DNA from 2 places in the Pseudomonas sp. 2024-210 genome. Region 1 is predicted to be linked to the other one. Evidence: predicted binding sites of a transcription regulator. Region 1 holds the regulator's gene; the other holds the start of a gene.

Region 1 (8,148 bases):
AGCCCCACGGCCTGCAACTTGAGCAGCACGATGTCGCGAATCATTTCTTCAGGCAAATGGGTATGAACACGCAGCGGAAAGGCTACGTTTTCAAAGACGTCCAGATCGGTAAACAGCGCACCACTCTGAAACAAAACGCCCATGTGCTTGCGCGCATCAAACAGATCACTGCGCGACAGCGTCGGCAGATTCTGACCGTTGACCCACACTTCGCCGCTGCTGGGACGCAGTTGCATCCCCATCAAACGCAAAAGGGTAGTCTTGCCACAGCCCGAAGGCCCCATGATTCCCGTGACTTTGCCACGCGGGATCAAAATATCGACATTATTGAAGATGCTGCGCGTGCCGCGCTTGAAGGACACTCCCTTCAGCTCGACCGCGTAGGCGTTATCAGCGCTCATCTAAACTCCTTGCGATGCAGCCTCTGCCTCTCACTCGGACACCCGGCCTCTTAAGTAAAAAGAAGCGTGCTCCCTGAGCGGGCCGAACTGGCGGCGAACTATACCACTGCTCTTACTGACCGCCCAAGGCCGAAGGAGTGCCGTGTAAGCATCCAGACAGCGAAATTAATCCTGTTGAGCAGCAACCTCTGACCTCTTTACGAGCGCAGACTACAAACTACGACGATCGCACGTGAGTGATCAGCACATAACCGCTATAATCTTTGCCTTTTCTCAGGCTACCCGACTTCAAACATGAGCCAATCCAGCGACCTGATTCAATCTGCCCAACGCACCATCCGCCTCGAGCTGGAAGCTGTAGAAGGCTTGCTGACCCACATCGACGCTGATTTCGTAAGCGCTTGCGAGATGATTCTTGCAAGTAAAGGCCGTGTAGTTGTAGTCGGCATGGGCAAGTCCGGGCACATCGGCAACAAAATTGCCGCGACCCTGGCCAGTACCGGCACCACGGCTTTCTTCGTCCATCCGGCTGAAGCCAGTCATGGCGACATGGGCATGATTACCCATGACGACATTATCCTCGCACTGTCCAATTCCGGGTCGACCGCTGAAATCGTCACCCTGCTGCCCCTGATCAAGCGCCTGGGCATCAAGTTGATCAGCATGACCGGCAACCCCGAGTCGCCATTGGCCAAAGCCGCCGATGTCAGCCTGGACGCTCGCGTGGCACAGGAGGCTTGCCCACTCAATCTGGCGCCCACCTCCTCGACCACAGCGGCATTGGTACTGGGCGACGCATTGGCCATTGCATTGCTTGAAGCACGCGGTTTCACCGCCGAAGACTTTGCGTTTTCACATCCCGGCGGCGCTTTGGGTCGACGCTTGCTGCTGAAAGTCGAAAACGTTATGCACTCGGGTGATGAATTGCCGCACGTGGTACGCGGCACCTTGCTCAAAGATGCGTTGATGGAAATGACCCATAAAGGCCTCGGCATGACCGTGGTAATAGAAGAAGATGGCCGCCTGGCCGGAATCTTCACCGACGGCGACTTGCGTCGCACGCTGGATCGCGAAATCGATATACGCAATGCCATCATCGACACGGTCATGACCCCACATGGCAAAACAGCACGAGCCGACATGCTCGCCGCTGAAGCCCTGAAGATCATGGAAGACCATAAAATCAGCGCACTGGTAGTTGTTGACAAGGAAGATCGCCCGGTAGGCGCCTTGAACATGCACGACTTGCTGCGCGCAGGAGTGATGTAATGCCTCAGGAACTGCTTAAACGCGGCAAAGATATCAAGCTTGCCATTTTCGACGTCGACGGTGTGCTGACCGATGGGCGGCTGTATTTCCTTGAAGACGGCAGCGAATTCAAGTCTTTCAGCACCCTTGATGGCCAGGGCATTAAAATGCTGATGGCGGCGGGCGTACAAACAGCAATCATCAGCGGCCGCAAGACACCTGCGGTTGAGCGTCGTGCGCAAAACCTGGGCATTCCTCATCTGTATCAGGGCCGTGAAGACAAATTAGTGGTTTTGGACGAGCTTCTCGGCCAACTCAACCTAAGCTATGAACAGGTTGCTTATTTGGGCGATGACCTCCCCGACTTGCCGGTTATCCGCCGCGTAGGCTTGGGCATGGCGGTCGCCAATGCGGCCAGTTTTGTTCGTCAGCACGCCCATGGTGTCACTCAGGCGCGAGGCGGCGAAGGTGCAGCACGTGAATTTTGCGAGCTGATTCTGCGTGCCCAAGGCCGCCTTGATGCTGCCCTCGCCGCCTACCTATAGAGCTTTATATGCTGAGCAAAAAGATTCGCAACATTCTGCTATTCACAGTCATTGCTGCACTGTTTGCAGCCGTGGGCTACTGGAATATCAGCCCGGAGCGCTTTCTCGACAGTCCACCCGTGGCTGTGGATGACGGCGCCATTGACTACTACGCCCTGAACACGCGCAGCCTTCAATATTTACCGGACGGTAAGTTGCAGTACGAAATGACAGCCGACAAAGTTGAACACTTGAAGGCGTCCGAAGTCACCTTGCTGACCACGCCCGACCTGCAAATGTATCGCGGCACAGCTTATCCGTGGCACGTGCAAAGCGAGCGCGGCGAAGTAAACCCAGACGGTACTGAAGTTGAGCTGATCGACTCGGTACGTGTGGCACGCACAGACGAAAAAGATCGCACTACGATTATTACCAGCACCCGCATGACTGTTTTCCCACAGAAGCAATATGCGCAGACCGACCGAGACGTTAGAATCGACGGCGCTGGCGGTGTAACGACTGGCAAGGGAATGAAAGCATATTTGAAAGACGGCAGGATGGACCTGCTGTCCAACGTAAGAGGACAGTATGAGTCTCGTTAAAACCCTCCCATTATTGCTCAGCCTGAGCGCAGCACTGGGAAGCGCGAGCGCCTGGGCTCTGCCGAACGACAATGAACAGCCTATTCGCATCCAGGCTAATGAAGCGCAGCTGGATGACAAAAAAGGGGTCGCTACCTACAAGGGCGACGTCATCATCACCCAAGGCTCGATGAAGATTACCGGCAACACGGTAACCATCACTCGCAACGCTGCGGGCGAAATTGACGTTGTGACTTCGGTGGGCAACCTGGCTTATTTCGAGCAATTGCAAAAAGCCACTGACCCCAAGCCCGTACAGGCTTACGCCGTAACGATTCAATACCATGCGCCTCAAAACCGCATCGTACTGATCGACAAGGCCAAGGTTATCAATGACGGCAACACCACCGAAGGCGAGAAAATCGTCTACGACACCGTCAAGCAAGTGGCTAACGCTGGCCGTGCCAATGGCACCAATGTCACCACACCGCGACCACGCATCGATATGGTGATCCAGCCGAAGAAGAAAACCGACCAGCAGAAGGCCCAGTAATGGCTACTCTGAAAGCCCAGCATTTGGCTAAAAGCTATAAAAGTCGCCAAGTGGTACGCGATGTCAGCTTGTCGATCGACAGCGGGCAAATCGTAGGCTTGCTTGGGCCTAACGGCGCAGGCAAGACCACGTGCTTTTATATGATTGTCGGCCTGGTACAGGCCGATCAGGGCCGTGTGCTGATCGATGATCTGGATGTCAGCCACCAACCCATGCACGGCCGCGCACGGGCTGGTATCGGTTATTTGCCTCAGGAAGCGTCAATCTTTCGCAAGCTGTCGGTTGCCGATAACATCATGGCGATTCTCGAAACGCGCAAGGAGCTCGACAAAGCCGGTCGTCGCAAAGAGCTGGAAAGCCTGCTGCAGGAATTCCATATCACTCACATTCGCGACAGCCTGGGCATGAGTTTGTCCGGTGGCGAGCGACGCCGGGTTGAAATTGCCCGCGCTCTGGCTACTGCGCCCAAGTTCATCCTGCTCGACGAACCTTTTGCCGGCGTTGACCCTATTTCCGTGGGTGATATCAAACAGATCATTCACCACCTCAAAGCCAAAGGCATTGGGGTGTTGATCACGGATCACAACGTGCGTGAAACCCTCGATATCTGCGAAACAGCCTACATCGTCAACGACGGTCAACTGATCGCAGAAGGCGACGCTGAAACCATTTTGGCCAACAAACTGGTCCGCGAAGTGTATCTGGGGCATGAGTTCCGCTTGTAAACCCTCAAGTGAGTGCCTCTTTTAGCGATAAACCTTGAACTTCACTATGACGATCAAGGTTTTTTCGCATTTGGGGACCCGCTAGCATGGCGCTTCTGAAAACAACTCAAACTAATTGGAAACGCCCCTAGTCAAACGCACCGGGTTCAGGCATATAATTTGCTTATGTTTGGCGCTCACGCGCCTTGGTAGTGGATGGCGCCATGCGCGCCGGCGAATAAGGTCTTAAGCCCCAGCCATGAAACCATCGCTAGTCCTCAGAATGGGCCAGCAGCTGACGATGACACCCCAGCTGCAACAGGCCATCCGTCTGCTCCAATTGTCTACCCTGGATCTGCAACAGGAAATCCAGGAGGCTCTGGAATCCAATCCAATGCTCGAGCGCCAGGAAGAAGGCGACGACTTCGACAATTCGGACCCTCTGGCCGATAACATCGAGCAAAAGCCCAATAACGATATTCAGGAACCTTCCTATCAGGAATCCACACCCACGGTGGACAACCTGGAAGAAGGCGAATGGAATGAACGCATTCCAAACGAACTGCCTGTCGACACCGCCTGGGAAGACGTCTACCAAACCAGCGCGAGCAGCCTGCCAAGCAACGATGATGACGAGTGGGACTTCACCACCCGCACATCGGCCGGCGAAAGCCTGCAAAGCCACCTGCTGTGGCAATTGAATCTGGCCCCTATGTCAGACACTGACCGGCTGATCGGCGTAACGCTGATTGACTGCATCAACAATCAGGGGTATCTCGACGAGTCACTGGACGAAATCCTTGAGGCATTCGACCCGGAACTCGACATTGAACTCGACGAGATCGAAGCCGTTCTGCACCGCATTCAGCAATTCGAACCGGCCGGTATTGGCGCACGCAACCTCAGCGAGTGTTTGCTTCTTCAATTGCGCCAACTGCCGTCCAAAACGCTCTGGCTCAATGAAGCCAAGCGCTTGGTGACTGACTACATCGACCTTCTGGGCGCCCGCGATTACAGTCAGCTTATGCGCCGCATGAAGCTCAAGGAAGATGAGCTGCGCCAAGTCATTGAACTGATACAAAGCCTCAACCCGCGCCCTGGCTCGCAGATCGAGTCCAGCGAAGCCGAATACGTGGTGCCGGACGTGATTGTGCGCAAAGACAATGAGCGCTGGCTGGTCGAGCTCAATCAGGAGTCCATGCCGCGCTTGCGGGTAAACCCTCAATACGCGGGGTTTGTGCGCCGCGCGGATACCAGCGCCGACAACACCTTCATGCGCAATCAGTTGCAAGAAGCCCGCTGGTTTATCAAAAGCCTGCAAAGTCGCAATGAAACGCTGATGAAAGTGGCGACGCAAATCGTCGAGCACCAGCGCGGCTTTCTGGAATATGGCGATGAAGCCATGAAGCCTTTGGTGCTGCATGACATTGCCGAAGCGGTAGGCATGCACGAGTCGACCATTTCCCGGGTGACTACGCAAAAGTTCATGCACACGCCCCGCGGCATTTATGAGTTGAAGTACTTTTTTTCGAGCCACGTCAGCACTTCTGAAGGGGGCGAATGTTCGTCCACAGCGATCCGCGCCATCATTAAAAAACTGGTGGCGGCTGAAAATCAGAAAAAGCCGTTGAGTGACAGCAAGATCGCTGGTTTACTGGAGGCACAAGGTATTCAAGTGGCCCGTCGCACCGTCGCGAAGTACCGCGAATCCCTCGGGATAGCGCCTTCCAGCGAGCGCAAGAGATTGATGTAAGCCACGGGCCACCGCGTTTCAGTGGCAGGCTGTTCGGCCTGCCACTCTAGGCAATGGCAACCGAAGGAGAAACTGCATGCAAATCAACATCAGTGGACAGCATCTGGAAGTCACCGACGCGTTACGTGCTTACATAGGCGAAAAATTCAAACGACTGGAGAACCATTTCGACAAGATCACCAATGCCCAGGTCATCATGAAAGTCGAAAAACTTCAGCAGAAGATTGAAGCCACCCTGCACATACCCAAGGGTCCAAAGGAAGTCGTTGCGAACGCAGAGCATAATGATATGTATGCTGCCATCGACCTGCTCGCTGACAAGCTCGATCGCCAACTGAAAAAACATAAGGAAAAGTCCCAAAGCCTGCTTCAGGGCGCAACGGGGCGTTAATACTCCATACCCATGATTCGACTTGAAAATATCCTGACCCCCGGCCGCTCCCTTGTGAATGTGCCGGGCGGCAGTAAAAAGCGCGTTCTCGAACAAACTGCCAAGCTGATTCACGATCAGGTGCCTGATCTGGCCATGCAGGACGTTTACGAGAGTTTGCTTGCCCGTGAAAAACTGGGTTCCACCGGTTTTGGTAACGGCATCGCCATACCTCATTGCCGCCTCAAGGGTTGCGAGTCGCCTGTCAGCGCCTTGTTGCACCTCGATGCGCCCATAGATTTCGACGCCATTGATGGCGCGCCGGTCGACCTGCTATTCGTTTTGCTCGTGCCTGAAGCGGCCACCGATGCTCATCTGGAACTGCTTAGGCAGATCGCCAGCATGCTCGACCGCAAAGACGTGCGCGACAAACTGCGCGCAGCCAGCAGCAACGAAGCGCTGTATCAGGTTGTTCTGGACGTACAGAACGGTCATTAATCATGCGCTTAGTCATCGTTAGCGGACGCTCCGGCTCCGGAAAAAGCACTGCACTGGCTGTCCTCGAAGACAACGGTTTCTATTGCATCGACAATCTGCCAGCCGGACTGCTACCGGAACTGGCAGAGCGGGCGCTGATTCACACGGAATTGGCACAGCCGTTGGTTGCCGTGTCCATTGACGCACGCAATTTGCCCAGCCATTTATCGCGTTTTCCGCAACTGCTTGAAGAAGTGCGCAACCGGCACATACAGTGCGATGTGCTGTTTCTCGATGCCGACGAAGAAACCTTGCTCAAACGCTTCTCGGAAACACGCAGGCGTCACCCACTGAGCAGCGCCAGCCGCTCGCTGGCCGAGGCCATACGTGACGAGAACCTCTTGCTCGGGCCGATTGCCGACCTGGCTGACCTGACGATCAATACCACCAACCTGAACCTCTATCAGCTGCGCGATACCATCAAGCTGCGCTTGCTGAACAAACCTGAGGCCGGGACCGCATTTTTGGTTGAGTCGTTTGGTTTCAAGCGTGGCATGCCGGTTGATGCCGACCTGGTTTTCGATGTGCGCTGCTTGCCTAACCCGTACTGGAAGCCAGAGCTACGCGAGCAATCGGGGCTGGACAAGCCAGTTGCAGATTACCTAGCAGCACAGCCGGATGTCGAAGAGATGTTCCAGGACATCTCCAGCTACCTGCTTAAATGGCTGCCCCGCTTCGCAGCCAGCAACCGGTCGTATGTGACTATTGGCATTGGCTGCACAGGTGGTCATCATCGTTCGGTCTACCTGACTGAACGCCTCGGTAAATGCCTGCAAGAAACCCTGAAGAACGTCCAGGTTCGCCACCGCGACCTTACCTGAAAGGATCACTCACGCGATGCCTGCACTGGAAATTGAAATTATCAACAAGCTGGGCTTGCACGCCCGGGCATCCGCCAAGTTCGTGGGTATCGCGGGACAGTTTCCATGTCAGGTCAGAGCAGGACGTACCGCTGACTCGATGGTAGATGGCAAAAGCATCATGGCCATGATGATGCTTGCCGCAGGCAAGGGCACAACCATCCACCTCAAGACTGAAGGCGAGAAAGAGCAGGAAGCCCTGGAGGCCCTCACACAACTCATCAATAACTACTTTGATGAGGGCGAGTGATCCGCTGAGCGTTTAGTCGCTGCCGAAGGCTGCGAAAGCTGCCCCTCAAACGGGTAACAGCTCGTTGCTCGTCAGCGACTACACAAACGTACTCACCCCAATGCTGTATCCATCACCATCATCAAGCAGAAACCGACACACAATCCCAGACCGGCGAGTTTCTCGTGGCCATTGCGTCGCGACTCAGGGATAACTTCTTGCGTGACCACCAGCAACATGGCGCCCGCCGCCAATGCCAACCCCAAAGGCAACAACACTTCGGCCAGATTGACCAACCAGGCGCATAGCAAGGCGAATACCGGCTCCACAAGGCCTGAGGCAGCACCTATCAGGAATGCTTTAACCCGGGACATGCCTGCACCCGCCA
Region 2 (8,148 bases), on a different contig from region 1:
TCATCAAGGCTGCGGTGTAAAAGTGGGGAGTCTTGACCTGCCTGTATCAAGGTCCCCTAAAGCGGTGTGTCTTGTTATAGGTATTGCAGGGCGCGTGCCAGTTTTGGCTCGTGTGTGAAATTGAGTGAATAAAATGCAAAAGCCCCGGAATACGGGGCGTTTTAGGTGCGCCTTTCGCACGCGTTGGATTTGGCTGAAAGCCTTGATCTAGAGCGGTGCACGATAATGGTGCGGGCGTGCTTTTGAGTGGTGCGGGTAGAGCTAAAGCCCCTCACCCCAGCCCTCTCCCCGAGGGAGAGGGAGCTTAAAGCAGAAGCCCCTCACCCTAACCCTCTCCCAAAGTGAGAGGGGATTAAAAGCAAAAGCAGATTTGCGTAGCGCCACCGATCAAGTTCCCTCTCCCTCCGGGAGAGGGTTAGGGTGAGGGCGCTTTTGATCTGCCTTACGCCTCATCACCCTCGTCTTCCTCGCCATCAATCTTCATCCCCAACTCCTTGATCTTGCGCGTCAAGGTGTTGCGACCCCAGCCCAGCAGCACAGCAGCGTCACGGCGACGACCTGCGGTGTGTTTGAGCGCGGTCTCAATCATGATCCGCTCAAAGGTCGGCACGGCGCTGTCCAGCAGATTTGACTGACCACGGGCCAGTGCTTGATCTGCCCATTGACGCAGGGCTTGCTCCCAGTTGGTCACCGGCGAGCTGTCCTGTTGCAGGTTCAGCAATTCGGGCGGCAAATCGCTGATATGCACTTCGCGACCCGAGGCCATGACCGTAATCCAGCGGCAGGTATTCTCCAACTGGCGCACGTTGCCAGGCCACGGCAGGTTCTTCAGGTATTGCTCGGTCTCTGCCTTGAGCAACTTGGGCTCCACAGACAACTCTTGCGCAGCGCTGCTGAGGAAGTGCCGGGTCAAGGTCGGAATGTCTTCGCGACGGTCCGACAGGCGCGGGATATGGATGCGAATCACGTTCAGGCGATGAAACAAGTCTTCGCGGAATTTGCCAGCCTGCACCAGGGTTTCAAGGTTTTGATGGGTGGCGGCAATGATGCGCACGTCGACTTTGACGGGCGTATGCCCACCCACGCGGTAGAACTCGCCATCCGCCAAGACCCGCAGCAGACGAGTCTGGGTATCAGCCGGCATGTCGCCGATTTCATCCAGAAACAAGGTGCCCCCGTCAGCCTGTTCAAAGCGGCCGCGACGCAGGTTGGCGGCGCCGGTGAATGCTCCTTTTTCGTGACCGAACAGCTCGGACTCCATCAAGTCTTTAGGGATGGCGGCCATATTCAACGCTATAAACGGTGACGCCGCGCGCGGACTGTGGCGATGCAAGGCGTGAGCAACCAGCTCTTTGCCCGTGCCCGATTCGCCATTGATCAGCACCGTTATATTGGAGTGGCTAAGACGGCCAATGGCGCGAAACACTTCTTGCATCGCCGGTGCTTCGCCAATGATCTCCGGGGTGCGGGCCAGCGCTGGCGACACGGCCAGACCTTGTTGTTCCTGAGCATGCTGGTTGGCGCGCTTGACCAGTGACACCGCTTCATCCACGTCAAACGGCTTGGGCAGGTATTCAAACGCGCCGCCCTGGTACGACGCCACCGCGCTGTCCAGATCGGAATGGGCGGTCATGATGATGACCGGCAGGCGAGGGTGCTGCTCGCGGATCTTGGCCAACAAATCCAGACCGCTTGCGCCGGGCATGCGAATGTCTGAAATGATCACGTCGGGCTGCTGGCGAGCAAGGCGACTCATCACGCCATCGGCGCTGTCGAAGCTTTGTGTGGTCATGCCTTCCTGTTGCAAGGCTTTTTCCAGTACCCAGCGGATAGAACGGTCGTCGTCGACGATCCACACGGTTTCACTTCGGCTCATGTCGATGCGGCTCCTTGTTCCAGTGGTAGAAAGATCGAGAAGAGTGTGTGGCCGGGGTGGCTCTCACATTCGATCAACCCCTGGTGCTGACTGATGATGTTCTGGGTGATGGCAAGGCCCAGCCCCGTTCCGTCCGGGCGGCCGCTGACCATCGGGAAAAACAGGGTGTCCTGCAACTCGGCCGGAATGCCCGGCCCGTTGTCGATAATTTCTATTTTTGTCACCAGACGATGGCGAATATGGCCAATGGTGAACTGGCGCATGGCGCGAGTGCGCAAGGTGATCCGACCCAGTCGCAGTTCGTTCTGGCTGCCGATGGCCTGCATGGCATTGCGCACAATATTAAGGACCGCTTGAATCATTTGCTCGCGGTCGATGAGCAGGTCAGGGAGGCTTGGGTCGTAGTCGCGCACCAGCGTAATGCTGCCCTGCGTTTCCGCTTCAACCAGATTGCACACCCGCTCCAGCACTTCGTGAACATTGGTCATGGACAGCGAGGGCAATTTGTTCGAGCCGAGCATACGATCAACCAGATTGCGCAGGCGGTCGGCTTCTTCAATGATCACGTTGGTGTAGTCGCGCAGGTTTTCGTCGGGCAACTGACGGGCCAGTAATTGCGCCGCGCCACGAATGCCGCCCAAGGGGTTTTTGATTTCATGGGCCAGCCCGCGAACCAGCATCTTGCTGGTTTCTTGTTTGGACAGCTGCGCTTCTTCTTTGGTGATGCGCAGCAGGCGGTCTCGCGGGTGAACTTCAAGCAGCAGCATGGTGCCGCTGTTGCTCAAGATCGGGGTGACGGCGTAATCCACGGTCAGCGTCTGCCCGGTGAGCGACGTCAGCATGGCTTCACGCTTGGTAAACGGATGGGCGTGTTCGACCGCTTGACGCAGCGAGTGCAGCGCTTCGGTGGACTCAGTGAACAATTCGCTGATGAATTGTCCATGACTGCGCTGCCCGCTAATAGCCAGCAGCATCTCGGCTGCCGGATTCATGTACTCAAGGCGTAAAGCGTCATTGAGCAATAGCGTGGCAGTCGTCAGATTGTCGAGTAACAGTCGGTGCAGGGCATCACTGATGGTCATGGGCCAATCCCGGATTACTTGCGCGGGTTACACGCTGAGACAAAGAAAATGCAAAAACCAAACCAAGGCTCTTAAAAGAAGCGCTAATCGCCTGAAATGAGGACTTGGAGCCCATAAAGGTGGCGTAAAGCCTGCTCGCTGGCGCATCTTTGACCCAATGTGGGCTGCAAATCGAATCGTTCAGCTATTGATGCACCAATATAGTGCAAGTCAAGCAATTGGTTCAGGTTGTCTTAAACATTCAGACGCGTGCGCAATTGCGCGCCAAAAAAAAACCTCCCGAAGGAGGTTTTTTTAATTCACGCCGGGTTAACCCGGCGTGTCTGGATTAGCAGCTGTAGTACAGCTCGTATTCCAGTGGGTGTACGAAGGTGCGTACTTTGATTTCTTCTTCGCTTTTCAGGGCGATGTAAGCGTCGATGAAGTCGTCGCTGAATACGCCGCCTTTGGTCAGGAACGCACGGCCCTTGTCCAGTTCTTCCAGCGCTTCTTTCAGGCTGCCACACACTTGCGGGATCTCTTTGGCCTCTTCAGGCGGCAGGTCGTACAAGTTTTTGTCAGCAGCATCGCCAGGGTGGATCTTGTTCTGGATGCCGTCCAGGCCAGCCATCATCAGTGCCGCGAAGCACAGGTACGGGTTAGCAGCCGGGTCCGGGAAGCGTGCTTCGATACGGCGAGCTTTAGGGCTGGACACGTAAGGAATACGGATCGACGCGGAGCGGTTACGCGCCGAGTAGGCCAGCATGACCGGTGCTTCGAAACCTGGTACCAGACGCTTGTAAGAGTTGGTAGCCGGGTTGGTGAAGCCGTTCAGTGCCTTGCCGTGCTTGATGATGCCGCCGATGAAGTACAGAGCGGTGTCGGACAGACCTGCATAGCCTTCGCCAGCGAAGGTGTTCTTGCCATCTTTGGAGATGGACATGTGAACGTGCATGCCCGAGCCGTTATCGCCGTACAGAGGCTTAGGCATGAAGGTAGCGGTACGGCCGTAGGCGTCTGCTACGTTGTGCACGCAGTACTTCAGGGTCTGAACTTCGTCAGCCTTTTTCACCAGCGTGTTGAACTGAACGCCGATTTCGTTCTGACCAGCAGTGGCCACTTCGTGGTGGTGAACTTCGATAACCAGACCCATTTCTTCCATGGCGTTGCACATGGAGGTACGGATTTCGTGGTCATGGTCGAATGGCGGAACCGGGAAGTAGCCACCTTTGATGCCAGGACGGTGGCCGCGGTTGCCGCCTTCCACGTCCTGATCGGACATCCACGAACCCTGTTCGGAGTAGATCTTGAACATGGAGCCGGAAATGTCGGACTTGAATTTCACTTCGTCGAAGATGAAGAACTCAGGCTCTGGACCGACGAACACGGTGTCACCGATACCGGTGGACTTCAGGTATTCCTCGGCACGGTTAGCGATGGCGCGTGGATCGCGGTCATAGCCTTGCATGGTCGAAGGTTCGATGATGTCGCACACCAGGATCAGCGTAGGCTGTTCGGTGAACGGGTCCAGAACTGCCGTGCTGTCGTCTGGCAGCAGGATCATGTCGGACGCTTCGATGCCTTTCCAGCCAGCAATGGAGGAGCCGTCGAACATTTTGCCGTCGGTGAAGAAGTTTTCATCCAGCGCATCACGGGCCGGCATGGTCACGTGGTGCTGAGTGCCTTTGGTGTCAGTGAAGCGCAGATCAATCCACTTGACGTCATGATCTTTGATGAGTTGAACCGACTTCGACATAGTGTCCTCCGGGTGGCTTAGGGCTGGTGGTGGATTAGCCCTTAATAAGTGGTTGATGCCGGCGCGAATACTCTGCCAAGGCAACCTGCCTCACAAGGGAGCAAATTGCATGCCAGTGCCCCGACTTGCCCCAATCTCAGGCAGGTAGCGACGTAGACTACCGATTAGCACCCTGAATCGCACTTAAATGAAGCGATTAAGGCTATAAATGCGCTGTTTTGGTGCGACCAAAACCGTTTGTACGATAACTGGTTAAACCTTGAGCAATTTCCGCTATAATCCGCGCCCCCCTTTTTTGGTAGGCTGCTCGCGCGCTGTTTTCATGAAACTAATCGTTAAAGTCTTCCCCGAAATCACTATCAAGAGCCGTCCGGTTCGGATGCGTTTCGTCCGTCAATTGGCCAAAAACATCCGTGCTGTGCTCCGCGATCTGGACCCGGCCGTGGTGGTGACAGGTGTGTGGGACAACATCGAACTGCAAACACGCGTAACCGACCCCAAAGCCTTGAAGGAGATGACTGAGCGCCTGAGCTGCATGCCGGGCATCGCGCATTTTCTGCAAGTGGACGAGTACCCGTTGGGTGACTTCGACGACGTCGTTGAAAAGTGCAAAGTGCACTTCGGCGACGCGTTGGCGGGCAAGATTTTTTCAGTGCGCTGCAAGCGTGCCGGCAAGCATCCGTTTACCTCGATGGAAATCGAAAAATACGTCGGCAGCAAGCTGCGACGTGAATGCGGTGCGGCCGGAATTGACCTGAAAAAGCCGGAAATCGAAGTCCGCTTCGAAATTCGCGACCAACGGTTGTTTGTGATTCACAGCCAGCACGACAGCATTGGCGGCTTCCCGCTGGGCTCGCTGGATCAGACGCTGGTTTTGATGTCCGGCGGGTTCGATTCTACCGTGGCGGCTTACCAGGTCATGCGCCGCGGGCTGATGAGCCACTTCTGCTTCTTCAACCTCGGCGGGCGTGCCCACGAGCTGGGCGTGATGGAAGTCGCGCACTATATATGGAAGAAGTACGGCAGCTCCCAGCGCGTACTGTTTGTCAGCGTTCCGTTCGAAGAAGTATTGGGCGAAATTCTCGGCAAAGTCGATAACAGTCATATGGGCGTCATTTTGAAGCGTATGATGTTGCGCGCTGCTACCCGTATCGCTGAACGCCTGGAAATCGAAGTGCTGGTGACCGGTGAAGCGATTTCGCAGGTGTCGAGCCAGACGCTGCCCAACTTGTCGCTGATTGACTCGGCGACTGACAAGCTGGTGTTGCGTCCGCTGATCGTCAGCCACAAGCAAGACATCATTGATCAGGCAGAAGCCATCGGCACGGCCGATTTTGCCAAGCACATGCCTGAATATTGCGGGGTGATTTCGGTCAACCCCAAGACCCACGCCAAGCGCAACCGCGTGGAGTATGAAGAACAACAGTTTGATATGGCCGTGCTTGAGCGTGCGCTTGAGCGGGCTAAACTGGTGCCGATTGATCGTGTAATCGATGAATTGGGCCAGGACTTGCAAGTCGAAGAAGTCAGCGAAGTGCTGGCGGGCCAAATCGTGATCGACATCCGTCACCCGGATGATCAGGAAGATCGACCGCTGGAACTGGCTGGCATCGAAGTACAAGCGTTGCCGTTCTATGCTTTGAACAGCCGCTTCAAGGAACTGGATGACACCCGTCAGTACCTGTTGTATTGCGACAAAGGCGTGATGAGTCGCCTGCATGCTCACCATTTGCTCAGTGAGGGACATGCCAATGTGCGCGTTTATCGACCGAGCTAAGAGCCCGGGGCTGTATGCCTGTGGCCTGCGTCACCGGCCCCCCGACGCCGCCGTCAAGCTGTAACGGCTTTGCCGGACTCTACTGTTAATCGCTGCCACGACCTGTCAGCACACCGAATCCTCTGATCGAGATACACAAGTGATCGAAAATCTACGTAACATCGCCATCATTGCTCACGTTGACCACGGTAAAACCACCCTGGTAGACAAACTCTTGCGTCAATCCGGCACTCTGGAGCGCAACGAGCTCAACGACGAGCGCGTGATGGACTCCAACGACCAGGAAAAAGAGCGCGGCATTACCATTCTTGCCAAGAACACCGCTATCAACTGGAACGGCTACCACATCAACATCGTGGACACCCCGGGCCACGCCGACTTCGGCGGTGAAGTTGAACGTGTAATGTCGATGGTTGACTCCGTTCTGCTGCTGGTTGACGCTCAAGACGGCCCTATGCCGCAAACCCGTTTCGTGACCAAGAAGGCGTTCGAAGCTGGCCTGCGTCCAATCGTGGTAATCAACAAGGTTGACCGTCCAGGCGCGCGTCCGGACTGGGTTCTGGATCAAATCTTCGACCTGTTCGACAACCTGGGTGCTACCGAAGAACAGCTGGACTTCAAAGTGGTTTACGCCTCTGCCCTGAACGGTATTGCTGGTCTTGAGCACACCGACATGGCTGAAGACATGACCCCGCTGTACCAGTCGATCGTCGACAACGTACCGGCGCCAAAAGTTGACCGTGACGGCCCGTTCCAGATGCAAATCTCGGCACTGGACTACAACAGCTTCCTGGGCATTATCGGTGTTGGCCGTATCGCTCGTGGTCGCGTCAAGCCGAACACCCCGGTAGTTGCCATCGACGCTGACGGCAAGCGCCGCAACGGTCGTATCCTGAAGCTGATGGGTCACCACGGTCTGCACCGTGTAGACGTTGAAGAAGCTTCGGCAGGCGACATCGTTTGCATCAGCGGTATGGATTCGCTGTTCATCTCCGACACCCTGTGTGATCCGATGAACGTTGAAGCGATGAAGCCGTTGACCGTTGACGAGCCAACCGTTTCCATGACCTTCCAGGTAAACGACTCGCCTTTCTGCGGTAAAGAAGGCAAGTTCGTGACTTCCCGTAACATCAAGGAACGTCTGGACAAAGAGCTGCTGTACAACGTTGCACTGCGCGTTGAAGAAGGCGACACCGCTGACAAGTTCAAGGTTTCCGGTCGTGGCGAGCTGCACTTGTCCGTATTGATCGAAACCATGCGTCGCGAAGGCTTCGAAATGGGCGTTGGTCGTCCAGAAGTGATCATCCGCGTTGTAGACGGTGTTAAGCAGGAACCGTTTGAAAACGTAACCATCGACACCCCTGAAGAAACTCAGGGCAAGGTGATGGAAGAGATGGGCCTGCGTAAAGGCGACCTGACCAACATGGTGCCGGATGGCAAAGGCCGTGTTCGTCTGGAATACAACATCCCTGCTCGTGGTCTGATCGGTTTCCGTAACCAGTTCCTGACCCTGACCAACGGTGCTGGCATCCTGACCTCGATCTTCGATCGCTACGACACCATGAAGTCGGGCCACATGTCCGGCCGTCAGAACGGTGTTCTGGTATCGGTTGAGACTGGCAAGGCGCTGACCTACTCCCTGGAAACTCTGCAGGCGCGTGGCAAGCTGTTCGTTGAG

Evidence for each region. Region 1 encodes sigma-54, which starts transcription at its own class of promoters, with help from an activator protein. Its sites were predicted from a motif close to ANTGGCATNNANNTTGCTNT; they were not measured.
Region 2: glnA (glutamate--ammonia ligase) is a predicted target of sigma-54. The motif match lies at 4,791-4,810, and genes of this name have one in related genera.

What each region holds. Positions count from the first base shown of each region.
Region 1 is NZ_JBJGEJ010000001.1:424,181-432,328, forward strand. It holds gene ACI7MX_RS01965 (ATP-binding cassette domain-containing protein) at 1-401, opposite strand, end outside; gene ACI7MX_RS01970 (KpsF/GutQ family sugar-phosphate isomerase) at 696-1,670, shown strand; gene ACI7MX_RS01975 (HAD family hydrolase) at 1,670-2,194, shown strand; gene lptC (LPS export ABC transporter periplasmic protein LptC) at 2,203-2,775, shown strand; gene lptA (lipopolysaccharide transport periplasmic protein LptA) at 2,762-3,307, shown strand; gene lptB (LPS export ABC transporter ATP-binding protein) at 3,307-4,032, shown strand; gene ACI7MX_RS01995 (RNA polymerase factor sigma-54) at 4,271-5,764, shown strand; gene hpf (ribosome hibernation-promoting factor, HPF/YfiA family) at 5,841-6,155, shown strand; gene ptsN (PTS IIA-like nitrogen regulatory protein PtsN) at 6,168-6,632, shown strand; gene rapZ (RNase adapter RapZ) at 6,635-7,492, shown strand; gene ACI7MX_RS02015 (HPr family phosphocarrier protein) at 7,509-7,781, shown strand; gene ACI7MX_RS02020 (ZIP family metal transporter) at 7,874-8,148, opposite strand, start outside.
Region 2 is NZ_JBJGEJ010000002.1:130,395-138,542, forward strand. It holds gene ntrC (nitrogen regulation protein NR(I)) at 443-1,876, opposite strand; gene glnL (nitrogen regulation protein NR(II)) at 1,873-2,958, opposite strand; gene glnA (glutamate--ammonia ligase) at 3,287-4,693, opposite strand; gene thiI (tRNA uracil 4-sulfurtransferase ThiI) at 5,016-6,470, shown strand; gene typA (translational GTPase TypA) at 6,610-8,148, shown strand, end outside.